One region of the Arenibaculum sp. genome, then DNA from elsewhere that is predicted to be linked to it. Evidence: riboswitches for the same ligand, from Rfam matches in the RefSeq annotation. Region 1 holds a riboswitch; the other holds the start of a gene.
What was found. A riboswitch is a leader RNA that binds a small molecule or an ion and turns the genes downstream of it on or off. The one in region 1 is predicted to bind cobalamin.
Positions count from the first base shown of each region.

Region 2: linked by a shared signal. The riboswitch ahead of VGO20_RS28420 (sirohydrochlorin chelatase) and the one ahead of VGO20_RS19070 (CbtB domain-containing protein) in region 1 are both predicted to bind cobalamin.

Region 1 is NZ_DASYHS010000193.1:20,605-25,396, reverse strand. Features, by position in the region: gene aceA (isocitrate lyase) at 38-1,315, opposite strand; gene VGO20_RS19075 (helix-turn-helix domain-containing protein) at 1,525-2,967, shown strand; cobalamin riboswitch at 3,046-3,267, shown strand; gene VGO20_RS19070 (CbtB domain-containing protein) at 3,302-3,484, shown strand; gene VGO20_RS19065 (CbtA family protein) at 3,495-4,169, shown strand; gene VGO20_RS19060 (sensor histidine kinase) at 4,179-4,792, opposite strand, start outside.
Region 2 is NZ_DASYHS010000299.1:20,056-24,847, forward strand. Features, by position in the region: gene cbiE (precorrin-6y C5,15-methyltransferase (decarboxylating) subunit CbiE) at 1-159, opposite strand, end outside; gene VGO20_RS28415 (precorrin-8X methylmutase) at 156-782, opposite strand; gene VGO20_RS28420 (sirohydrochlorin chelatase) at 782-1,840, opposite strand; cobalamin riboswitch at 1,970-2,197, opposite strand; gene cobD (threonine-phosphate decarboxylase CobD) at 2,260-3,240, shown strand; gene ygfZ (CAF17-like 4Fe-4S cluster assembly/insertion protein YgfZ) at 3,230-4,144, opposite strand; gene VGO20_RS28435 (glycosyltransferase family 9 protein) at 4,314-4,792, shown strand, end outside.

The sequences.
Region 1 (4,792 bases):
ATGTCCTCCTGCATCATGCGACCGGCCCGCCGGTCGATCAGTGGAACTGGTCCGATTCCGTGCTGTCCTTCATCGCGGTGGTCGAGGCGGCGCCCCCCGACACGGCGACGCTGACCGCGTCGAAATAGCCGGTGCCGACCTCGCGCTGGTGACGGGTCGCGGTGTAGCCGTCGGCCTCGGCCGCGAACTCCGCCTGCTGGAGTTCCGAATAGGCGGCCATGCCGCGCTCGCGGTAGCCCTTCGCCAGCATGAAGGCGCTGTAGTTGAGGGAGTGGAAGCCCGCCAGCGTCACGAACTGGAACTTGTAGCCCATGGCGCCGAGCTCCTTCTGGAAGCGCGCGATCGACGCCTCGTCGAGGTTGGCGCGCCAGTTGAAGGAGGGCGAGCAGTTGTAGGCCAGCAGCTTGCCGGGGTGCTCGCGGTGGATCGCCTCGGCGAAGCGGCGCGCCTCCTCCAGGTTCGGCTTCGAGGTCTCCCACCACAGCAGGTCGGCATAGGGCGCGTAGGAGAGGCCGCGGGCGATGCAGTGCTCGACCCCCATGCCCTTCTTCAGCCGGTAGAAGCCCTCGCCTGTGCGGCCCTGGTCGAAGTCGATGAAGCGGTGGTCGCGCTCGTCGATGTCGCTGGTGATGAGCTGGGCGCTCTCGGCGTCGGTGCGGGCCAGCAGCAGGGTCGAGGTGCCGGAGACGTCGGCGCCGAGGCGCGCGGCGTTGAGCGTCCGGATGAACTGCTGGGTCGGGACCAGCACCTTGCCGCCGAGATGGCCGCACTTCTTCTCAGAAGCGAGCTGGTCCTCGAAATGGACGCCGGCCGCACCCGCCCGGATCATCGCCTTCATCAGCTCGAACGCGTTCAGCGGGCCGCCGAAGCCGGCCTCGGCGTCGGCCACGATCGGGGCGAACCAGTACGTGTCGTCCTTGCCCTCGGCGTGGTGGATCTCGTCGGCGCGCTTGAGGGCGTTGTTGATCCGCTCGACGACCGCCGGGACCGAGTTGGCGGGATAGAGGCTCTGGTCGGGATACATGCTGCCGGCCAGGTTGGCGTCGGCCGCGACCTGCCAGCCCGAGAGATAGATCGCCTTCAGGCCCGCCTTGACCGCCTGCATCGCCTGGTTGCCGGTCAGGGCGCCCAGGGTGTTGACGTAGGGCTCGGCGTGCAGCAGCTCCCACAGGCGCCGCGCGCCGAGCTCGGCCAGCGTGTGCTCGATCCTGATCGAGCCCGACAGGCGCTTCACCTCGTCCTGGGAGTAGTCGCGCCGGATACCCTCCCACCGCGCCGCGTGGATCTTCCCGTCATTCGAGCCTGAATTCGCCATGACCCCAATTCCCTTCGCTACTCATATCCGTCCGCCGCGGGTGCACCGCAGCATCGCTTCACAGCTACGACTTCAACGCGCAACGAACAACAAGGTCATGACTGTAAAGTGGTAATTTGGTAATGCGACCAAGGGGGCTTGTTGTAAATCGGTAAATTTTGTAAATTATCTGGAGGTGAGACAATTACAGCTTCGGCGGGCGGGGTCCGGTGGACAAGAAGGCCATGCTCGGGCACAAGGTGCGCCGCCTGCGCCGGGACAGCGGGCTGACCCAGGTGCAGATGGCGGAGATGCTGGGGATCTCGGCCAGCTACCTGAACCTGATCGAGCACAACCAGCGCCCGGTCACGGTCCCGCTGCTCCTCAAGCTCGGCCAGACCTTCGACGTCGATCTCCAGGCCTTCGCGGAGGACGAGGAGACGCGCCTGCTGGCGAGCCTCAAGGAGATCTTCGCCGACCCGCTGTTCGCCGCCTCGGAGCTGGGCCGCCAGGACCTGCGCGAGCTCGCCTCGGTCAACCCGACATTGGCGCAGGCGGTGGTCACGTTGTACCAGGCCTATCGCGAGACGCGCGAGGACATCCAGGTCCTGGCCGAGAAGGTGGCGGACCGCGACAAGCTCCAGCTCGTGACCACGACGGGTTTCCCGGTGGAGGAGGTGGGGGACTTCTTCCACGCCGAGGGCAACCACTTCCCCGAACTGGAGGAGGCGGCGGAGGCGCTGCTGGACGGGCTCGACCTCCAGAACGGCGACCTGCAGCGCGCGCTGACCGACTATCTCGGCCACGAGGCGAACGTCCGGGTGAGGACGATGCCTTCGGAGGTGATGGGCTACAGCCTGCGCCGCTTCGACCGGCACAGCCGGCGCATCCTGCTGTCGGAGATGCTGTCCGGGTCCGGCCGGACGTTCCAGCTCGCCGTGATGACGGCCCTGCTGCAGCACCGCGACCTGATCGACCGGATCATCGGCCGGGCCAAGCTGTCGAACGACGAGGGCAGGCGGCTCGCCCGGATCGGGCTCGCCAACTATTTCGGCGGCGCGGTCGTGATGCCCTACCAGCGGTTCTTCGAGGCCGCGCGCGCACTGCGCCACGACCTGGAGATCCTGGAGCGCCGCTTCGACGTCAGCTTCGAGCAGGTGTGCCACCGGCTGACCACCTTGCAGCGGCCGGGGGCGAAGGGGGTGCCGTTTTTCCTTATCCGGGTCGACAACGCCGGCAACGTCTCCAAGCGCTTCTCGCCGGGCGGCCTGCATTTCGCCCGCTTCGGCGGTGCTTGCCCGCGCTGGAACGTCCACGACGCCTTCCGCACGCCGGGCGTGATCGGGACCCAGCTCGCGCGCATGCCCGACGGCACGGCCTGGTTCAGCATCGCGCGCACCGTCACCAAGACCGGGTTCGGCTTCCGCAGCCCGCCCCAGCAGTTCGCCCTGGCGCTCGGCTGCGACGTCGCCCATGCGGGCCAGCTCGTCTATGCCGACGGGGTCGACCTCGACAACGTCGAGGCCGCGACCCCGATCGGGGTCAACTGCCGGCTGTGCCCGCGGCCGGACTGCGGGCAGCGGGCGTTCCCGCCGCTCAACCAGCGCCTCGCGATCGACGAGAACCTGCGCGGCATCAGCACCTACGGCTTCGCCCCCGGCATCGAGCGTTGAGAGCGGAGCGCGCGAAGGCGCGCGGTCATCGGAGCGCGCGAAGGCGCGCGGCCACTCTTGCGCGCGAAGGGCGGCGGTGCCACACTCGGCGGCGATGGTGCCCCCGGAGGCCAAGCCGCCGGGGGGTAATAGGGAACGCGGTGCGGTCGACCAAGACGAGGGACCAAATCCGCGGCTGCCCCCGCAACTGTGAGCGGAGAGCCGGCCCGATGCCACCGACGGACGTCGTCCGTCGGGAAGGTACGGGCCACGAGGCGACGACCCGCGAGCCAGGAAACCTGCCATCGCCCGTGTGATCCAACCCGTCGGGTGTGACGGCAGAAGGAAAATCGACATGACTTCGAATGCAAAAGTTTCCGCCCCCTCGACCGGCACGCGCGCCGAAGCCGCCGCGCCGGCCGTGCTCGCGATCCTGCTGGGGACCTTCCTGATCTTCGGCGCCGGCTTCGCCGGGTCGGCGACCCTCCACGACGTCGCGCACGACGCCCGCCACGCGTTCGCCTTCCCCTGCCACTGAGGGCGGCGACATGATGAGACGCGTGCTCCTGGCGGCGCTGGCCGCCGGGCTGGCCGCCGGCGTCCTGATCACGGCCCTCCAGGCGTTCACGACGACCCCGCTGATCCTCGCGGCGGAAGTGTACGAATCCGCGGGCGAGGTCCACGGCCATGCCCATGACGGCGATCACGCCCATGACGGGGACGGGACCTTGTCGGGGAGCGACGTCGACCGGCTGGTGTCGACGCTGCTCGCGAACGTCGTGACCGCGGTCGGGTTCGCCCTGCTGCTGGTCGCGGGCTTCGCCCTGTCGGGCCGCCATGTCGACGAGCGCCAGGGACTGCTGTGGGGCCTCGCCGGTTTCGCGGTCTTCGCCCTGGCGCCGGCCGCCGGGCTGCCGCCGGAACTGCCCGGGACCATGGCCGCGGAACTGGCCGACCGGCAGGCCTGGTGGCTGTTCGCTGCGGGCGGCGCCGCGGTCGGGTTATGGCTGATCGTCTTCGGACGCAACCGCTTCCGGGTCCCGCTCGGCCTCGCGGCGGCCCTGCTGCCGCATGTCGTCGGCGCGCCGGCGCCCGAGGCGATGGGCGGCAGCGCCCCGCCCGAGCTGGCCGCCGAGTTCGCTGCCCTGGCGATCGCGGTCCAGGCGGTGTTCTGGGCGACGCTGGGCTGCATCGCGGGAGGGCTGTACCGCCGGCTCGGCTGACCGGGCGTCTCAGGCCTCGACCGCGACGGTGCTGCCGAACGGCAGCAGGATGCGGGCCGTCGTGCCGGCGCCGGGGTCGCTGTCGAGCGTCAGCGTCCCGCCGTTCAACGTCACGAAGGACCGGGCGAGCGCCAGGCCGAGCCCGGTCCCTTCGCTGCCGCCGCGCGTACCGAGGTGGAGGAACGGCTCGAACAGGTGGTCGATCCGGTCGCGGGCGATGCCCACGCCGGTGTCCGTGACCTCGATCTCGAGCTGGGGGTCGTCGGGGTCCATCCCCGCGATCTGCCGCAGGACGATGTCGACGCGGCCGCCGGTCGGCGTGAAGCGCACCGCGTTGGAGAGCAGGTTCAGCAGCGCCTGGCGCAGCAGGCGGCCGTCGGCCCACAGCCGCGGCAGCGGCCCCTGCTCGCAAGCCAGGAGGTTCAGATCGACCCCCGCGGCGGCGGCGGCTTCCGCCGTCTGCGCGGCCGCGTCGCGCGCGAGCGCCATCGGGTCGTGCCAGTCCGGCCGCAGCCGCACCTCGCCGCTCTCGATGCGGGCCACCTCGCCGACGTCGGAGACGAAGCGGAGCATCAGCGCGCCGGCCTCCTTGATGTCGCGGGCGAAGTCCTGGCAGCTCGCCG
Region 2 (4,792 bases), on a different contig from region 1:
GGCGAGGCGTTCCCGCCGGGCGGGGCCGTCCGGCACCATGGCGAGGTGGCGCTCGCCGCCGATCAGCACTTCCGATCCCTCTACCAGGCGCCTGGCCGCTTCCGACAGGCCGCCGAGCCCGTCCTCGCCGATGCCGACGACGGCGAGCCAGGCCGTCATTCCCGGCCCTCCAGAAGCAGCGCGTTGACCGCCGCCGCCGCCATCGCGCTGCCGCCGCGCCGCCCGCGCACCGTCGCGAAGGGCACGCCGCGGGCATCGGCGGCCAGCGCTTCCTTGGACTCGGCCGCACCGACGAAGCCGACCGGGAAGGCGAGCAGGGCCGCCGGGCGCGGCGCGCCCCGGTCCAGCAGTTCCAGCAGGTGGAACAGCGCCGTCGGCGCGTTGCCGATCGCGACCACGGCGCCTTCGAGGCGCGGCATCCACAGCTCGACCGCGGCGGCCGAGCGCGTCGTCCCCAGCTCGCCCGCGAGCCCCGGCACCGCCGGGTCGTCGAGCGTGCACACGATCTCCGAGCCCGCGGTGAGGTGCCGCGTCATGATCCCGGCGCCGACCATCCGCGCGTCCACGATGACCGGCGCGCCCCGCAGAAGCGCCTCGCGGCCCCGCGCCGCGACGTCTGGCGAGAAGGCGATGTCGTCGGCCAGGTCGACCATGCCGCAGGCATGGATCAGCCGGCGCGCGAGGCCGGCGATCCCGGGCGCGAACCGGCCCAGATCCGCCTCCGCCTCGATGGTGGCGAAGGACCGCCGATAGATCTCCGCGGGGTCGCGCAGATACTCCATCACGCGCCGCCGGCCCCCTCGATCCGCTTCAGGCTGACCGGCCCGTGCGGGTGGTCGGCATGGGGGTACGGGTGATGGTGGTGCCCGTGGTCGTGAGAATGATGGCGGTGATGGTGGTCGTGGTCGTGGTCGTGATGATGATGGTCGTGTTCGTGGTGGTGGTCGTGCGAATGCCCGTCACCGGCGCCGATGCCCTCGACGTGGTGGTGGTGGCTCTCCTGCGCCAGCCCCACCTCGGCCTCGAAGCCCAGGACCTGCGCCCGGTACTTGCACATCTGGCAGTTCATGTTCCCCGTGCCTTCCAGGATCTCGCGGATGCGCTCCTCGAAGGTCTCCAGCACGAGGGGGTGGTCGTTCAGGTACGGGGCCTTGACGAACTCGATTTCCGGATGCCGGGCCGCGACGATGTCGGCGTGGTCGTAGATGCGGCGTACCAGGATGCCCGTGAACAGGAAATAGGGGAACACGACGACCCGCCGGTAGCCGAGTCGGGCCACGTGCTCCAGCGCCGGCTCGACCAGCGGGAAGGTGACCCCGGAATAGGCGGTCTCGGCCCAGCCGAAGCCCATGCCCTCCCACAGCATGCGGGTGACCTTGGCGACGTTGGAGTTGGCGTCCGGGTCGGACGAGCCGCGCCCGACCACGACCAGCAGCGTCTCGTGCCTGGGCACATGGTCGCCGGCGCGCGCCAGCGCCTCGCCGACGCGCGCGCCGGCCGCCTGCAGCATCTTGAGGTCGATCGCGAGCTCGCGCCCGTACTGGATCGTCATCTCCGGATGCTCGGCCATGTAGGTGTTGAGCACGGAAGGGATGTCGTTCTTGGCGTGGCCGGCCGCGAACAGCATGCCGGGCACCGCCAGCACGCGGGTGACGCCCCGGGCGCGCAGCCGGTCCAGCCCTTCGCGGATGATGGGGCGGGCGAACTCCAGGTAGCCGTACTCGACCGCATCGAAAGGCAGCCGGTCACGCAGAAGCTGCGCGACGGCGGCGAACTCGTCCACCGCGCCCTGGTCGCGGCTGCCGTGGCCGCAGATCATGACCCCGAGCTTCTCGGACATTCCCGTCTCCTCCTCGTCAGTGCGGCCGGGCCGGCGGAAGGAGACATTGGGACGGCGCCTGTGACGGCGCCCCGGCGACGCACGACCGCCGGTCCACGAGTTCCTCCCCCGGTGCACCCCGCCCGGGTTTCAGACAACGAACGGCAGGCAGGTCTCCTGGCTCGTGGATCGCCGTCGGCTGCCCGCCTTCCCAGCCGGCGGACCGGCCAGTGACATAGGATCGGCAGCGACTCACCACACACAGTTGCGGGGGCAGCCACGGGATTGGCCGGATGCTTTACAGCCGTGCCGTACCGTGTTCCCTTTTCACCGCGGAGCCTTGCGGCCCGCGCGGAACCGTGCCGCTTCAGTTGCGTCGACAAGGTCGCATGGAAACAACCCCGACGTCCACACTCTCCACGTTTCGCTCTAGCGAGAAAGTGCGCGACCATGGCGGCGGGCTCGCCGAGGCAGCCGACCGCTTCGGGACCCCGGCCGGCGGATGGATCGATCTCTCGACGGGGATCAATCCCTGGCCCTATGCGGTTCCCGCATTGGCTGCCGACGCCTGGGTGCGGCTGCCCGGCCGCGATTCGATGGATACTCTGCTGCGGGCCGCCACCCGGGCCTACGGCGCTCCGGATTCTGCCGTCGTTCTCGCGGCGCCGGGATCGCAGGCGCTGATCCAGCGGCTACCCTTCCACAGGGATCGGTGCCGCGTGGCCGTGCTCGGCCCGACCTATGCGGAGCATGCACGCTGCTGGCGTCTCGCCGGGCACGAGGTCGAGGTCGTCCCGACGCTCCCGGAGGGCGGCTTCGACGTGGTCGTCGCGACCAACCCGAACAACCCCGACGGAAGACGCCTGCCGGCCGGTGACCTGGTCGCGTTCGCGGCGATCATGGCGCGCCGGGGCGGGCTGCTGGTCGTCGACGAGGCTTTCGCGGAGGTGACGCCGGAAGTCAGCGTCGCGGGGGCTGCCGGCATGGACGGCTTGTGCGTTTTGCGTTCGTTCGGGAAGTTCTACGGGTTGGCCGGGCTGCGGCTCGGCTTCGCGTTGGGGGCCACCGGGCTGTTGCGCCGGTTGGAAGCCGACCTCGGCCCCTGGGCGGTTTCCGGCCCGGCGATCGAGATCGGCCGCCTGGCCCTCGGCGACGAGGCCTGGGCGCGAACCACCCGCGAGCGGCTGTCGGAGGCGTCCGCCCAACTCGACGCATTGCTGGCCGCCCATGGCCTGTCCGTGCTCGGCGGCACGGACCTCTACCGGCTCGTGGAAACCGATCGGGCCGGCGCGCTGTTCGAGGCGCTCGGTCGGCGCGGCATCCTGGCGCGTGCCTTCGACGCGCATCCGCGCTGGCTGCGCTTCGGCCTGCCGCCCGACGCCGCCGCCTCCGCCCGCCTCGCGGATGCTCTCAAGGCGTGAGCCAGTCCGGCCGGCGCGGTACGAGCGTCGCGCCGCCGGCGGTCAGCGGCATGCCTTGCTCGGCGGCCTTGGCGATCTCCTCCAGCCGCAGCAGCGCCAGCGCCGCGTCGCCGAACCCGCTGCGGACCTCGCCGACCTCGCGCCCGTCGAGCAGCACCGGCGTTCCGGGTTCGGGCAGCGGTCCCTCGACGCGAACGGGCAGCAGCCGTTTCTTGATCAGGCCGCGGTAGCGCGTTCGCGCCGTCAGCTCCTGCCCGATGTAGCAGCCCTTGTCCCAGGCGATGCCGTTGAGCGCGTCGAAGTTGCTCTCCAGCAAGATGGACTTCTCGACCACTAGGTCGCGGCTGCCTTCGGGTACGCCCTCGGCGAGGCGCAGAGCCTCGTAGGCGTCACGGCCGACCGGCCGCAGACCGGCAGTCGTGAGCGTATCGGTGGCCGTCGCATGCGGCAGCACCGCGCGGACGCCGAGTTGAAGCAGCCGCGGGTCGGCGAAGGCGACCCCGTCCGCCAGTGCGCGCGCCGCTCCCCATTCCCTGGCGACGCCGAGCCGCTCGAACGCGCCGTCGCCGATCAGGGCGGCGACCATCCAATCGGCGCTGCGGTCCTCGACCGCGACCTTCGAGCGCAGGCGGTACATGCGCAGTCGCCGCTTCAGATCCTCGATCCGGGCGGCCTCGCAGTCCAGCAGCAGCGTCTCGCCACGCTCGAGGATGAAGAAATCATGCAGATACTTGCCTTGGGGCGTCAGCAGCGCCGCATGCACGGCGCGTTCCGGTCCCACCTTCAGGACATCGTTGGAAACCAAGCCCTGCAGGAACGCTTTACGGTCCGGGCCGTCGACCGCGAGGACACCCCTGTCCTCCAGGATCACATAGCCGTCGTCGAGGACTTCCGTCGGTTCCATGTCGCGCTTCCGCTCATCGGTTCGTTCGGTTCTGGATATGGTGGCGAGGGGCGCGATTCCGTACGAGAGACGAGAATTTTTTCGCCCCGCTCGTCCGGCTTGAAAGCATCGGCCAGGGCGGGCATACGGGAGTGGTACCCACCGTGCAGACGTCTTTCGGACCCTTTCCTTGAAAATTCTTTTCATCGGCAATGACCGGATCGGCGATTTCATCCTCGCGAGCGGCCTGATCGCCCATCTGACCGAGACGGTGCCCGGGGCACGTCTGACCGTCGCCTGCGGCAGGAGCTGTATTCCCCTGCTTGCCGAAGCGCCGGGGATCGAGCGCATATTGCCGCTGGTGAAGCGTCGCCACCATCGCCACTGGCTGGACCTGTGGCGTCAGGTTGCCGGCACCCGCTGGGATTTGGTCGTGGACCTGCGCAATTCCGCCGTTTCACGCTTGGTCCTGGCGCGAGCGGTACGTCGGCTCCGGCGTATGCCCGGCCGGGTCCATCGGGTCGAGGAGGTGGGCCGGGTTCTCGGCGTCGATCCTCCGCCGCCACCCCGGATATGGCTCGGCCCGGCCCAGCGCGCACGCGCGGTCGAATTGGTGCCTGACGGTCCGCCGGTGCTCGCACTCGGTACGGGAGCGACCCACCGCCACAA